Regions from separate parts of the Viridibacillus sp. NPDC096237 genome, predicted to be linked through region 1. Evidence: predicted binding sites of a transcription regulator. Region 1 holds the regulator's gene; each other region holds the start of a gene.
The links. Region 1 encodes LexA, which represses DNA repair genes until DNA is damaged. Its sites were predicted from a motif close to CGAACATATGTTCG; they were not measured.
Positions count from the first base shown of each region.

Region 2: a site for LexA is predicted at 1,634-1,647, ahead of uvrB (excinuclease ABC subunit UvrB). Genes of this name have one in related genera too.
Region 3: a site for LexA is predicted at 2,137-2,150, ahead of ACQKMD_RS03625 (DNA polymerase thumb domain-containing protein). Genes of this name have one in related genera too.

Region 1 is NZ_JBNNTI010000001.1:197,776-202,934, forward strand. Features, by position in the region: gene tkt (transketolase) at 1-1,484, opposite strand, end outside; gene ACQKMD_RS01005 (DUF896 domain-containing protein) at 1,576-1,812, opposite strand; gene ACQKMD_RS01010 (YneB family resolvase-like protein) at 1,879-2,535, opposite strand; gene yneA (cell division suppressor protein YneA) at 2,532-2,846, opposite strand; gene lexA (transcriptional repressor LexA) at 3,014-3,634, shown strand; gene ACQKMD_RS01025 (4'-phosphopantetheinyl transferase family protein) at 4,045-4,644, opposite strand; gene ACQKMD_RS01030 (ABC transporter ATP-binding protein) at 4,648-5,159, opposite strand, start outside.
Region 2 is NZ_JBNNTI010000005.1:48,410-53,568, reverse strand. Features, by position in the region: gene uvrB (excinuclease ABC subunit UvrB) at 1-1,565, opposite strand, end outside; gene ACQKMD_RS05435 (IDEAL domain-containing protein) at 1,933-2,181, opposite strand; gene ACQKMD_RS05430 (competence protein ComK) at 2,367-2,858, shown strand; gene ACQKMD_RS05425 (hypothetical protein) at 2,836-3,213, opposite strand; one part of gene prfB (peptide chain release factor 2) at 3,549-4,574, opposite strand; one part of gene prfB (peptide chain release factor 2) at 4,576-4,650, opposite strand; gene secA (preprotein translocase subunit SecA) at 4,801-5,159, opposite strand, start outside.
Region 3 is NZ_JBNNTI010000002.1:155,955-161,113, forward strand. Features, by position in the region: gene ACQKMD_RS03615 (aconitate hydratase) at 1-326, opposite strand, end outside; gene ACQKMD_RS03620 (YolD-like family protein) at 319-654, opposite strand; gene ACQKMD_RS03625 (DNA polymerase thumb domain-containing protein) at 668-1,924, opposite strand; gene ACQKMD_RS03630 (MetQ/NlpA family ABC transporter substrate-binding protein) at 2,344-3,162, opposite strand; gene ACQKMD_RS03635 (methionine ABC transporter permease) at 3,178-3,849, opposite strand; gene ACQKMD_RS03640 (methionine ABC transporter ATP-binding protein) at 3,839-4,852, opposite strand; SAM riboswitch class I at 4,968-5,072, opposite strand; gene ACQKMD_RS03645 (carbon-nitrogen family hydrolase) at 5,152-5,159, opposite strand, start outside.

The DNA of each region.
Region 1 (5,159 bases):
TCCGCAGGACGAATAACAGTAAGATTTGGCATAGCACGTAATGCAGCTAGATGTTCAACGGGCTCATGTGTTGGACCATCTTCACCCACAGCGATACTGTCATGTGTAAATACATATGTTACAGGTAGGCCCATTAATGCAGATAAACGAATTGCTGGACGTACATAGTCACTGAATACGAAGAATGTCCCACCAAAGACGTTAACTCCACCATGAAGAGCCATACCGTTTAGAGCCGCACCCATTGCAAATTCACGAACACCGAACCAAATGTTACGGCCTTCTGGAGTTTCTGCTGAGAAATCGCCTGCATTTTTAATAGTTGTTTTATTTGAACCTGCTAAATCTGCACTTCCTCCAAAGAATGAAGGTGTATTTTTTGCAAGAGCGTTTATCACTTCACCAGAAGATGAACGTGTAGCAATAGATTTACCTGCTTCATAAACAGGGACTTCTGATGCGAAATCTTCTGGAAGCTCCCCATTCATCGCATTTACAAACTGTTCTGCAAGTGCAGGATATGCTTTTTTATAAGCTTCAAATTGTTCATTCCAAGTAGCTTCAGCAAGAGCACCTTGAACTTCAGCTGCTTGTTTAAATGTTGAATACACATCTTCAGGTACATGGAATGGTTCGTGTGGCCATGAATAGTGTTCTTTAGTAAGTTTTACTTCATCAGTACCTAATGGAGCACCGTGAGAGTCAGCTTTACCTGATTTATTTGGTGATCCGTAGCCAATAACTGTTTTTACTTCAATAATAGTAGGTTGGCCTTTATGTGCTTTTGCTTGTTCAATGGCTGCATTTATTGCTTTAATATCATTACCATCAGTTACATGAATGTAGTTCCAGTTATATGATCCAAAACGCTTTTGAATATTTTCAGAGAATGATTTATTCAAATCGCCATCTAAAGAGATGTCATTGCTATCATAAAGCACGATCAGTTTTTCAAGTTGTAAGTGACCTGCTAAAGAAATTGCCTCAGCAGCGACACCTTCCATCAAATCTCCATCACCACAAAGTGCAAACGTATAATGATCCACTACTTCATGTTCTGGTTTATTATAAACACCTGCTAAGTGGCTTTCCGCCATTGCCATACCAACAGCCATTGCAATACCTTGACCTAATGGGCCTGTTGTTGCCTCAACTCCAGCTGTATGACCGTATTCTGGGTGACCTGGTGTTTTAGAATCCCATTGACGGAAACTTTTGATTTCCTCCATTGGTAAACCATATCCACCTAAGTGTAATAAGCTATATAATAGCATTGAGCCATGACCGGCTGATAAAATAAAACGATCGCGGTTAAACCAGTTTGGGTTTGAAGGATTGTGACGAAGTTGTTTTGTCCAAAGAGTATAAGCCATTGGCGCAGCCCCCATTGGTAATCCTGGGTGACCTGAATTAGCTTTTTCAATAGCATCAATAGACAAAGTTCGAATTGTGTTAATAGCAAGCTGATCTGCTTGTTGAGTCATTTTTAGTAGACATCCTTTCTTAAGCTAAATATTGTACTATTACAGTGTAGTCAACATTCTTATATAAAACAATGCTTTCTATAAATTGTGCTTAATTTAAAAGATTATTCTTGTTTTGTTTTTGACGTAATTTCTCAGGAGTTACTTCATTTCCCTCTGGATCGAAAACGCGGACATTTTCAATTGTCTCACGCATTGAAGATCGGAATGTGTCTAAATACTCTTTGCGAAGTGCTGTTTGCTCCTTTGCTTCCTCTACAGTTAAGCCTTGTGATTTTGATTTTTTTGAAAGTACACTTATACGTTGTAATTTTTCTTTTGATAACATTGTTTTCTCACCTTTCATACAGACGTTAATACAAAGGTATGCAAAAAAGACCGCAAGCGCAAGCTTTTAGTCTTTTTTTTCCTCTTTTAACTCCATAAATCTACGATGAATCGTCGCTTTACTAACTTGGAAACCTAATCCTCTTAAAGTATCTGTAATTTCTTCAAACGTCATACCCTTTTGTCTAAGATGGATTATTTGTTCAATTGGAACATCTATTCGATCTCGGCCTTCAGGATTCCCTCGATCTTTTAAATTCTTTTCTGGTCTGTAGCCGTTCTGAACAGCTCTCCTCATCCCTCTGCGGATTTTAGCATTATGTAATTTACGTTGATACTCTTCTACAATTGCTAATATTTCTAACAACATAGCATCCATTTCATTTAATCGAACATGACCTGCATCACTTAAAGTAAAAATGTCTGTATTCGTTTTTTGCAATAAATGAAGTACCGCCATTCGACCATTCCCACGTCCTAAACGTGTTTCATCTTGTACAAACAGTGTTGGTTGATCATAGTCCTTTACACATTCGAGTAAATCAAGTAATCCTTCACGATCAATATCATATCCACTATGTCGATCTGAAAATACTTGAGCAACTTCATAGCCTTTACTAGCTGCAAATTCTCTTAACTCAATCTCTTGCCTTTCAAGCGAAGTATCTTGTGTATCTTTATCTGTACTAACACGGCAATAGAGTATTGCTATTTTTTGTTTCATTTTTTATCACTCGCCACTTCTATCCCTATATTTTGAACTTTAATATTATCATGTTCTGGAACTATTAGAGTATGTCCCGCATATATCGTATCGTCAATTAAATTGTTTTCATTCTTAACCTTTGATATCCATTCATGGTCAGCCATATTACCTTTATATCTATTCGCCAGAGAAATTAAAGTATCCCCGTCGTGAACTTTAATCTCTTTATATGATGTATTCGCACTATTTGCAACAACTAAAATTGATGTAAAGATTACGCAAACCCCAAAAAGCAATGTAATATATTGATATTTTTTTAACCAACTCATACTGATTCTCCCCTTCACTCGGATACCCGTTCGGAATATATGTTCTAAATATAAACAGAACACTTGTTTTTGTCAACGGCTTTTTCGAACTTATGTTTGCATTGTTTGTTCGCTAATGCTATACTATTATTAACTTTTACATAGTATGAGATAAAGAGGTGATTGGATTGAAAAAAGTATCGAAAAGACAAGAAGATATATTGTCTTTCATCAAAGAGGAAGTTCGCACTAAAGGATACCCGCCTTCCGTCCGTGAAATTGGTGAAGCAGTTGGTCTTGCATCAAGTTCTACAGTCCACGGACATCTTGCTAGACTTGAGAGCAAAGGACTAATTCGACGAGATCCAACGAAACCTCGTGCAATCGAAATATTAGATCAGCAAGACTCTACAATTGCAAAACAAGGCGTTGTACATGTACCACTAGTTGGTAAAGTTACTGCAGGCCTTCCTATTACAGCAATTGAAAATATTGAAGAATACTTCCCAATCCCAGATTCTTATGGAACAACTGAAGACCAAATTTTCATGCTTGAAATCATGGGTGAATCTATGATAGAAGCTGGTATATTAGATGGAGATTATGTAATCGTGAAACAACAAGCCACTGCGAATAATGGTGAAATTGTTGTAGCGATGACAGAGGACAATGAGGCAACTGTTAAGCGATTTTTTAGAGAAGAATCTTATTTCCGCTTACAGCCTGAGAACTCTTCTATGGAGCCAATTATTGTAGATCAAGTTTCCATTTTAGGTAAAGTAGTCGGTTTGTATCGAAACGTTTTATAAGAGACAACCATATAGGATTGTAAGAATCTTATTAATTTATTTGATTCTTACAATCTTTTTATATTACATTAATTAGGAATATATATATCTACTAATGTTACAAAGATGTTGATTTGCCTTCTGTAGAGTGCCAACCCTTCAGTGGCGTCCATTTGTTTTGCCACACCATTTTGTTAGAAGGGTTTTTTACTAGCACAAAGCGTGAAGAACGGTGACGCACTTCATTAAACTACTCTTGGCTAAAAACTTTCAGTTATAGACATCATATCTTGATAAATTGTCAAACAGTACAAAAAAAAGCAGCTTGAGGATATCTCCTTAAGCTGCTTAATTAACCCATTACGACGTTATTTTACATAGGAAAACTCACTATCAACACCATTTGACATTAATCTTATTTAAATTGAATCTCAAACGCACACACTCATAATATGCCCATCACTTTTCTGACTCAGACAAGCCAGTTCATGAAAATCATACATGTTATAAACTATTCCTTCATTTTCCAAGGTTTCTATCGCACGTAAAAATGCCTCACATGTTAACCCTAACCCCAAATTTTTCACATAACTCTCTTTACGAGTCCAAATGCATGTGAAAAGATCATCTCTTTTACTGGCTGGTGTTTCTTTTAATACTAAATTTTCGTATGGTGTAAAGCAAAGCTGGGCTATTTTTTCATCATAAGCAGAGATCTGCTCAATATCTACGCCGATTTCACGATCATACTCTACAAGTACAATATATCTACCCGAATGACTGATATTAAAATAGACAGCTCCATTTTTGATATATTTTTTCCCATACTCTGATACTGCCAACTGCCCATGTTCAAAATCATGGCGTTGCAAGAATTCATTTAATAACCGCCTAGAAAAAATCGCGCGTATTCTATCTTCTTTTCTTTTGAATTTATCTACCTCTATTTTCTGAAATGCCGGCAATTCATAATAATATTGCGCACATACTCCTAGATTGGATGATGTCCAATTTTTTACAAAAAGTCGCATAAATCAGACGATTCCTCCGTCTTTCATCCGAATAATACACCCAGAACGTTTTGCTAGTTCTTCTGCGTGAGTCACCTGCACAACGGTCGTACCAAATTCTCGATTGACCTTTTCCAATAAAGAAGTAATGACTTCAGCTGTATGACTATCCAAATTACCCGTAGGCTCATCTGCAAAAAGAATATTTGGTTTCATGAAGAGTGCACGAGCAATTGCAACACGCTGCCGCTGCCCACCGGAAAGATTCGCGACCGGCGTATCTGCCTTATCCGTCAAGCCAACAATATCGAGCAGCTCCTTTAAATAAGTGTCATCTTGATATTTTTTATACATTTGTGCCACGAAAATAATATTTTCTTTCACATTCAACATTGGGATCAGATGAAAATCCTGAAAAATAATACCTAGATTTTCAAAGCGAAATTTTGCAAGTGCCTCTTCTTTCAATGTGTGGATGGGCTTTTCTGCTATCAAAATCTTTCCCTCTGTAATATTCGATAAGCCACTCAAACAAT
Region 2 (5,159 bases), on a different contig from region 1:
GCATCCAGTATGGCTACTAAAGATACCTCTGGAATATCGATACCTTCACGTAGTAAGTTAATGCCGATTAATACGTCGTATGTTCCCATACGTAATTCACGAATTATTTCGATTCGCTCTAACGTTTTTACTTCTGAGTGTAGATACTGTACCTTGATCCCAATTTCTTTTAAATAATCCGTTAAATCTTCAGACATTTTTTTCGTTAAAGTTGTGATTAATACACGTTCATTTTTTTCAGTCCTTAAATTAATTTCATGGATTAGATCATCAATCTGCCCTTCAATTGGACGTACTTCAATTTCTGGATCAAGTAGACCAGTCGGACGAATAATTTGCTCTACCATGTCAGGTGTATGTTCCAATTCATAAGGTCCTGGTGTAGCAGAAACGAAAATCGCGTTATGAACATGTTTCTCAAATTCTTCAAATTTTAACGGTCTATTATCAAGTGCTGATGGTAAACGGAATCCATGATCAACTAAAACGCCTTTGCGCGCTTGGTCACCATTATACATTCCACGAACTTGAGGTAGCGTAACATGACTTTCGTCCACAACTAACAAAAAATCCTCTGGAAAGTAATCTAATAATGTGTAAGGTGTTGCGCCTGCTGGTCTTAGCGTTAAATGACGCGAATAGTTTTCGACACCTGAACAGAAGCCCATTTCACTCATCATCTCTAAATCATAATTTGTTCTTTGCTCTAAGCGTTGTGCCTCAAGTAATTTATCTTCTTCACGAAGTTTCTCAAGCTGTTCCTTCAATTCAACTTTTATATTCTCGATAGCTTTTATCATCTTTTCTTCCCGTGTAACGAAGTGGGATGCTGGGAAGATGGCGACATGCTCTCGTTCGCCGAGAATTTCTCCTGTTAAAGCATCGACTTCACGGATACGTTCTACTTCATCACCAAAAAATTCTACACGCAAGCATCTCTCATCTCGAGATACCGGGAAAATTTCGACAACATCACCACGTACACGAAATGTTCCGCGTGTAAAATTAATATCATTGCGTTCATATTGAATATCTACTAGTTTACGTAACAATTGATTCCGTTCTATGTCCATTCCTGTTCGGATAGACAATACCATTTCTCGATATTCTTCTGGTGAACCAAGACCATAAATACAAGAAACAGACGCGATGACGATGACATCTTCTCTTTCAAATAATGACGAAGTTGCAGAATGTCGAAGCTTATCAATTTCATCATTAATACTAGAGTCCTTCTCGATATATGTATCCGTTTGAGGTACATAAGCTTCTGGCTGATAATAGTCATAATAGCTAACGAAATATTCTACTGCATTATTTGGAAAAAACTCTTTAAATTCACTATATAATTGACCCGCAAGTGTCTTATTATGCGCAATCACAAGGGTAGGTTTTTTGACTTCTTTAATAACATTAGAAATTGTAAATGTTTTACCCGTACCAGTTGCTCCTAGTAAGGTTTGGTGTTGTTTACCTTTACTGACACCTTCGACAAGCTCTGCGATTGCTGCTGGCTGATCGCCATTTGGCTTGTATGGTGAATGTAAATCAAATGCCTGAACCATAGCCACGTCCTCCTTGTTACTAATTACATTTATTTTACCATAGCAAATTGGAAATATCGAGCAATAAGCGAACATACGTTTTTCGAAATAGTTTCATTGATTTGGCGATAATTATATTTTGAGGATACTTGTTATTTAGCATTTTCCTCTTTTTTTATCCACGATAACTTCAGAATAAAACAAGATTAAATCAGCCCTTCTAACGTTACTTACACTTTTTTTACTTACCCACCCTTTCGCGACAGTTCATCCAATAAAAAAATCGTCCCCATAAAGGAACGATTTTGCTATGTTATAAATTCTCTATGTATAAGCTGAAAACTTATACTAGCATGTCTTATATCAATCAATAATTGTCTAACAATGCTTATCCGATAGTTGTCTGTAATTTCTCTAATTCTTGTACGTATTGATAAAAGGCGACTTCATTTCTTTCATCTAAAGCCAAGTCAATACAAGCTAATAGATACTCTTCAGTTTGTGCACGATGTACATGGCTTAAAAACAAATCTAAATAGATCGTATCCAACAATTTCTCAGCATTATTCGTGCTATCAGTTCGTCCAAGAGCTTTTAAAAAATCGGTATAGGAATAATATTTATCCAACGATCTCACCTCGAATGCCTTTTTTCTATTATAAGAAATTTCAGATAAATAAGCAATCTTATTTTATATATTAGGTAATATTTAGGGTTTTTCATTGTTATATTCCATTTATTCGTTGCACTTTATACCAATTATAGTTAAAATGATAGTGAAATTATACTAATTTCGATTATTTTCGAAAGGGGGAATATAGATTGGAAGAAAAAATTACAAAATTATCTAATTTTACTTTGTCTTTTAGTACGTTTGCACTTATGCCAGTTTTTGAGGGTAATAGCATTTACACGAGAGTAATTGAAAAGGAGAGGGAATTTCTTGTAGATGCAAGACCATCTCGAGTAATCCATAAATCTTGTTCTGACTATGGTACTTCTTTTAAGCTTGCTACTAACAAGTCAAAAGAATATCTTGGCGCACGCCATAAACTACCCATTGTTGTTGCATATGATTATGGTACACCTTGTATTTTCATGCCCACTTTATCGCCAAATTCGCACTATAATGTTTGGTTTGCTATGCATGCAATTGAGTTTTTTGAAGACGCTGGTCCTTCAAGAAGTCTTGTTTCGTTTAAAAACGGACAAGATATAGAAGTAGACGTTTCAGTTATCACAATGAGAACTCAACTAGCGATGGCATACTTTTTACAGCAACGTTTTGAGATTAAACGTCCTTCTCTTTTTTAAATTGGACTTGTGTTAAATATATTGTTAACAGTTCTTCTACTCGGTTACGTAATCGAATATTAGAATACCTGCGATGTTCTTCAGTATTATTGTAAACAAAGATATATTCAGAAAATAACTCATCACGATTTCCTCGCATAATTTTAAGCCGGTTTTTTTGCAAATATTGATGAGCTGCATTTAATTCACTTTGCACCTGTTTCATCGCTTTATGCACTAAATCGATATATGGCCGCTTCAATTTGAATGTTCCTTGTTCAAATGCTTTACAGTCTCTTTCTAAAATGGAAAGTACCATTGGTAAGTAAATAACTGTTTCAAGCACTACAAGAGCTTCATTTGGGATACGCGACATGCTTCCACCTCCAAAATAAGAACATTTGTTCTTATTTTATATTTTACTACGTTTATAAGAAATTGCAAGTAAGAAGCATACCCTTTTTACTTGCAAAAAAGCCATTCAACGAATTACACCGTCGAATGGCTTTTCATAGTTAAAATCAATTATGCCTCGGCATAATTGTGTCCGGAATCGGCTTTGTGCTTGCACAAAGAACTCCTTTCCGATTCCGTGACATCCGCCGGAGGCTTTAACTTCTTTCAGCGGGTGTTTGGACACCCGCTGAAAAGCAGCTTAAATCCGCATTCATCTCACCACCTATAGAGGTGGGAGACTTCTGCTGAAAGAAGTTAAAGTTTAGAACGTAAGTAAGCATTGATAAATTGATCAATGTCACCGTCCATAACATTTTGCACATTTCCTGTTTCAGCACTTGTGCGGTGGTCTTTTACCATTGAGTATGGGTGGAATACGTATGAACGAATTTGACTACCCCAGCCAATTTCTTTTTGTTCTCCACGAATTTCATCCAATTCTGCTTGTTGTTCATCAATTTTCAATTGATACAATTTAGCTTTTAACATACCCATTGCTTTTTCACGGTTCTTAATTTGTGAACGTTCAGCCTGACATTGAACAACTGTATTTGTTGGTAAATGTGTAATACGAACAGCGGAGTCAGTTGTGTTAATATGCTGACCACCAGCACCGGTTGCACGGTACGTATCAATTTTCAAGTCCTCGGTACGAACTTCAATTTCAATTTCGTCGTTGAATTCAGGCATCACATCACATGATACGAATGAAGTATGGCGACGACCCGATGAATCGAATGGCGAAATACGTACAAGACGGTGAACGCCTTTTTCAGCTTTTAAATAGCCATATGCATTATGCCCTTTGATTGCTAATGTAACTGACTTGATGCCAGCTTCATCACCAGGTAAATAATCCATTGTTTCTACTTTAAAGCCGCGTTTTTCAGCCCAACGAGTATACATACGTAATAACATCGAACCCCAATCTTGAGACTCGGTACCACCAGCTCCTGGGTGAAGTTCCAAGATTGCATTGTTTTTATCATAAGGTTCACTTAATAACAATTGTAGTTCAAATTCTTTTAATTTTGCTACGAACTCTTTTAACTCAACGCCTAAATCTTCTTGTAATTCTTCATCAGGTTCTTCACGTAATAGTTCTAGTGTCATTTCTAAGTTTTCTTGCGTATCTTCTAATTCTTTATATTCATTCACAATTTCTTTCAAGCCTTTTGACTCATTAATAATATTTTGTGCTTGTTGTTGATTGTTCCAAAATTCTGGTTCAAGCATTAATTCATCAAATTCTTGTATTCGTGCCTCTTTGTTTTCTAAGTCAAAGAGACCCCCTGAAGTCCGCTAATTTCTTAGCTGAATTGTCTAACTCGTTACGCACGTCTGCTAATTCAAACATTGATTGTATTCCTCCAAATTTGGTTTGATTATTTCACAATAATCTGCGCCTACATGATTCCCCTTAGGACGGCATAAAACATGAGAGGATAAAATCCCCCCATGTTTTGTTAGTTGCCACCTATTCATTTAATCATACAATTAGGCATTATTATACTGCACCGTGACAGTTTTTATATTTTTTACCGCTACCACAAGGACATAAATCATTACGACCAATGTTAGCATCCTTGCTGCGGACTGGTTTTTTCTTCACTGTTTCGCCGTCTTCTTTAGGGTTAACAGCTTGGCCTTTCGCCACCTCTTCACGTTCTAGATTACTACGGATTTCAGCTTTCATCGCATATTTTGAAACATCTATACGGATAGCTTCAACCATAGCATCGAACATTTCGAAACCTTCTTGTTGGTATTCGCGAAGTGGATCAGTTTGACCGTATGCACGTAAATGGATACCTTGACGTAATTGATCCATAGCATCGATATGATCGATCCATTTAGAGTCAATTG
Region 3 (5,159 bases), on a different contig from region 1:
TTAATCAACAACTTTTCCACTTGTGATTTAAGAGCTTGATTTGCATAACGAAGTACTACATCATTACCTGCAGTGGCAACTTGCACGTCACTAAAGTATTCATCTACTAGTTGCCAACCTACTACTCGTATACGTTTTTGTGCAAGTTCTCGTTTGAGGTTAAAATATTCTTGTCTTAGATCCTTTAGCAATGAATCCATCATTGGAAGAAATACCGTTTTCATTTTAAACTGCTCTAATTTACGATAGTCAACCTGCAATGATTTAAGTGCTAATTCCAACAAAAGATACTTATGAAGTAACTGTCTTTCGTCGGCTTTAATCATAATAATCAGCATCCAGTTGAGCTGATTGAATACTTTGGATTGAAATACTTTTCGTTTTAAGTAGTGTTTCAAGTATGAGTTCATTAGTATTAATCGATTTAATTATTCCAGTCCATTGTGTGATTTTGTAGTCCTTCCACACTTCTAACTTTATGTCCAATTGCTGATTAAAAGCTTGATCGATTGTTTTCTGTAGTTCTTCCAGTTCCCACTCAGCCAATTCTCTTGGCTGTTCTGTACGCCGCTCTTGTTTGTACTCTCTAAGAAGCTCCAAATGCTCCGGCAACATCATCGATGCCCATTTAATATTACCTCTGTCTTGTATCATTAATAAATCACTCCTATGCCAAATGACCACCAACTAAGCGGTCTCGATTAATAGCTGTACCAGCCTTCGTGAAAGAAACTGCTCTTAATATTGAGGTAGCTCCAAACCTGTTGCGTATTGCATCCATTGTAGGACCGATTATTTGACGCTGTGGCTTACGTTCATCAAATAAATCCAATTGAATGCTATGCTCTTTCTCTAAGTTGGATATTCGGACAGATAACTGCCGAGCTGGTTCACCTGCAAAATGTTTATCCAGCAATTCAATACAAGTTTTATACATCACAAGGGTTTCGCTTGTTGGTACTGCAATCGTTTTAGATCGATGGAATCCTTTGGTCATAGCGTTTCGACTATAAGAAAGACCAATACTAATTGTACGGCCAACATAACCTGCATCCCGTGTTCGCTTCATTACGTCCTCACACATTTCAAGGAGTACTACAGAGATTTCTTTACGTGTGTGGTAATCCCTCATCAGCATTTGGCCCTTCCCAAAACTTAAAGTTCCGTTTGTTAATAACGGCTCCCCTAATGTGGATAAATCGATTCCCCATGCATGGTGATAGAGTTGATTGCCCATTACACCAAAGCGCTTTTCTAATTCTTTTAGATCTGTATTAGCCAAACCACCGACTGTTTGTATCCCCATAGCATTTAGATTCACTTCCATCTGTTTACCAATTCCCCACATTTCAGAAAGGGGTCGAACTGGCCATAATTTCTTTGGAATATCTTCATACGTCCATTTAGCAAAGCCTGTTTTCTTTGCTTCAAGGTCTAAAGCTAATTTGGCTATTAACATATTTGGTCCCATACCTACTGCACTAGGTATATTAAATTGGTCAAGAATAGCCCTTTGTATTTCCTTAGCCGTTTCTTCAGGTGAACCCCAAAGCTTTTCAGTGCCGGTCAAATCAACAAAACTTTCGTCTATACTATACACATGTATAGCATCAACTGGGACGTAATTAGAGATCAATTTTGTAATCGTCATCGATATTTGAATAAAGAAACTCATTTTCGGCTCAAACAATCTAATGTCAGGATGTTTAGGTATTTCATAACGACGACTACCAGTTTTGATACTAAATTTTTCTTTCATTAAGGGGGAGGCAGCAAGCACTACGCTACCTGGTTGGTCAAAATTTGCTACTACTGCAACTGGAGTTTTTAAAACATCTAGTCCATGTAACATCGCTACGATACTGGCATAAAAGCACTTCATATCAATACATATAATGGAACGTTCAGGAAGGTTTTCATACATTAAATGATCCCTCGCTCTTTATAGACAACTGGAACAACAACAAGAACATTATCGAGAATAAAAGTACGCTATTGGCTACCTTAATTATTTTGATACACCTTTTCGTGATGACTCCAGACTTTGAAATGTACATCATATTTAATAACTGATTGTGTTGCATCGCTTTTATTAACTGATCTTTCATTTTTTTCACTCTCCCTCCACAACGAAAAAGAACGTTTGTTTGTATATATTATACGCACAAACGTTCTTTTTAGAATTGGTAATTTTTACTCAGTACTTTTAATGGATATCAAAAACTGATTTAAAGTCCTGTAATTCCCCAGTATCTCGGAAGGGAGGTGTAAGACTAAATTAGCTTTACATTATTAGTTCGAGCCCTCCAGTGCCTGTCGGGTCTGAACGAGCGCCTTCAGCATTTATTTCATCCAGTCAGGTTTTCCGAAGCCTTTGAATTCTTTGTCGATGATTTTTTCGAATTCTTCTGATTTAACGATTTCTAAGATGTCTTTAGCTAGTTGTGAGTCTTTATTTTCTTCTTTAACTGCGATAACGTTACGGAATTTATCAGGCATATTTTCTAAGAATAGTGCATCTTGTAGGTCAAGTCCTGCCGCAAGCGCAAAGTTTCCTGGGACACCAACAAGATCAGCACTTTCGATTGCGCGTGGTAGCCCTGCTGCTTCGATTGGTTGGAATACTAAGTTTTTAGGATTTTCAACAACATCTTTTTCAGATGCTTTTAGTTCTTCAATATTAGGATCAATTTTGATAAGTCTTTGTTCTTGTAATGATAGTAATGTACGTGCTGCATTTGATGGATCGTTAGCAATTGCTACTTTTGCGCCATTTTTAATATCATCAATTGACTTAAAATCTTTTGCAAAGAAGCCCATTGGTGCAGCCGGCACGTTAATTAGACCAACTAGTTTCATATTGTTTTGTTCATTAAAGTTTTCAAGATAAATTGAGTGTTGGAAAAGGTTTGCATCGATGTCACCAGAATCTAATGCTTTATTTGGTTGTACGTAGTCACTAAATTCAACAGGTTTTACTTTATAGCCTTTTTTCTCTAGTTGCGGAATGATTGCTTTATTTAACATGTCGCTATAAGGACCTGCAGTTGCGCCAATTTTAATCTCTTTTGAATCTTTTTCTTTACTTTCATCTTTGTTACCGCATGCAACTAAAGCTGTTGCTAATACGAATAATAACGCTGCTAGTAAAAATTTCTTCATTTTGAAATCTCCCCTTTATCGCTTATCGATTGCTTTTGAAATGGCATCGCCTGCAAGTTGGATAATTTGGACGATAACTATTAAAATGACAACTGTCGCAATCATGATTGTGTTGTCATAGCGGTAATAACCAAAGCGAATTGCTAAGTCACCAATCCCACCACCGCCGATAATACCGGCCATCGCAGAGTATGCGACTAAACTAATAACCGTCATTGTAATGCCTTGAATAATACCTGATTTCGCTTCAGGTAATAACACGTCTTTTACAATCATCCACGGTGTTGCACCGACTGCAATTGATGCTTCTATGACACCTTTATCAATTTCACGCATAGACGTTTCAACAAGTCTCGCGAAAAATGGGATTGCTGCTACGGATAATGAAACACTCGCAGCTACTGGCCCAATAGTATCCCCAACTAATATTTTGGTTAGTGGGAACAACGCTACTAATAGAATGATATAAGGAATGGAACGAACAAGATTGACAATAAACCCTAGAATTCCATTCAAAAAACGGTTTCGTAAAAATAAACCTTTGCTTGTAATAAATAAAATAATACCTAGTGGTAAACCGATGATTAGCGAGATGCTAAGTGAAATACCAATCATGAGTAATGTTTCACCAAATGCTTTCCATATATCTGGAAGCATACTAAGGAAATGTTCGAAATCAAATAACATCGTTAATCACCTCCACAAACGCACCGCGCCCTTCTAAATAGGAAACGGCTCTCTTCACATTATCCGGATGACCTTGTAGCTCCATTAGGAAAATGCCAAGCGGTTTTTCTTGAATATACTCAATAGTGCCGTGCAGGAAATTCCCGTGTACATCAAAGTTTTGAATCATATCTGAGATGACACCCTCACCAGCGACATCCCCTTTGAATAACACTTTAACCATCTTCCCTTTGACACCTTTAAGAATTGTTGGCGGAAGTTCAAATGATACAACACTACTGATAAACTCTTGGGTTAAAGGCTCAACTGGATTTGCAAAAATGTCATAGACAGAACCCTCTTCAATGACTTTCCCGTCTTGCATAACAACCATGCGATCACAAATTTCTTTGACAACATCCATTTCATGAGTAATCAGGACGATTGTAATATCAAACTCACGGTTGATTTTCTTCAGTAAGCGTAAAATAGAAACTGTCGTTTTTGGATCAAGTGCTGATGTTGCTTCATCACAAAGTAGTATAGATGGGTTATTTGCAAGTGCTCGGGCGATACCAACACGTTGCTTTTGACCGCCACTTAATTGTGCTGGATAGACATCGATTTTCTCAGCTAAACCAACCATTTCTAACAATTCTTTTACACGAGCTTTAATACGAGCTGGCGGTGTAGCTGCTGCTCTTAAAGCAAATTCGATGTTCTCACCGACAGTTTTTTGACTGATTAAGTAAAAATGTTGAAAAATCATACCGATTTTCAAACGAGCTTTTCGAAGTTGCTCACCTTTTAGCTTCGTTAAGTCTTGACCATTTACAACGATACTGCCACTCGTTGGTCGCTCTAATAAATTGATACAACGTAGAAGTGAGCTTTTCCCTGCTCCAGAGTAGCCTACGATACCGAAGACTTCACCTTTGTTGATTTTCAATGATACGTTATTTACGCCCGTAACCTTCCCTTTTTTTGTTTTATATATTTTCATAAGATTCTGAATCTTGAGCATATTGTATCCCTCAAATCTGTTTATATTATATAAATTCTATAGAATTACTAGGTATTTTCTATTAAAAAATACTTCTTTCAATTTTCTGAAAGAAGTATCGTAAATGTAAATTGGCGATTTATCTTCCAGAATGCACTCATTCTGCAGGAATTGGCACCTTCCCTTTTCAGGGGGTTGCCGGACGTCATAGGGCCTATCCCTCGGTCTCTCTAGATAAAGTTCAATATTCGTTTGTAAGTTATGAACTAAATATTACGGTGTAATAATCTAGTTGTCAAACACTTTTTTGAAATTCTGTATTATTTCA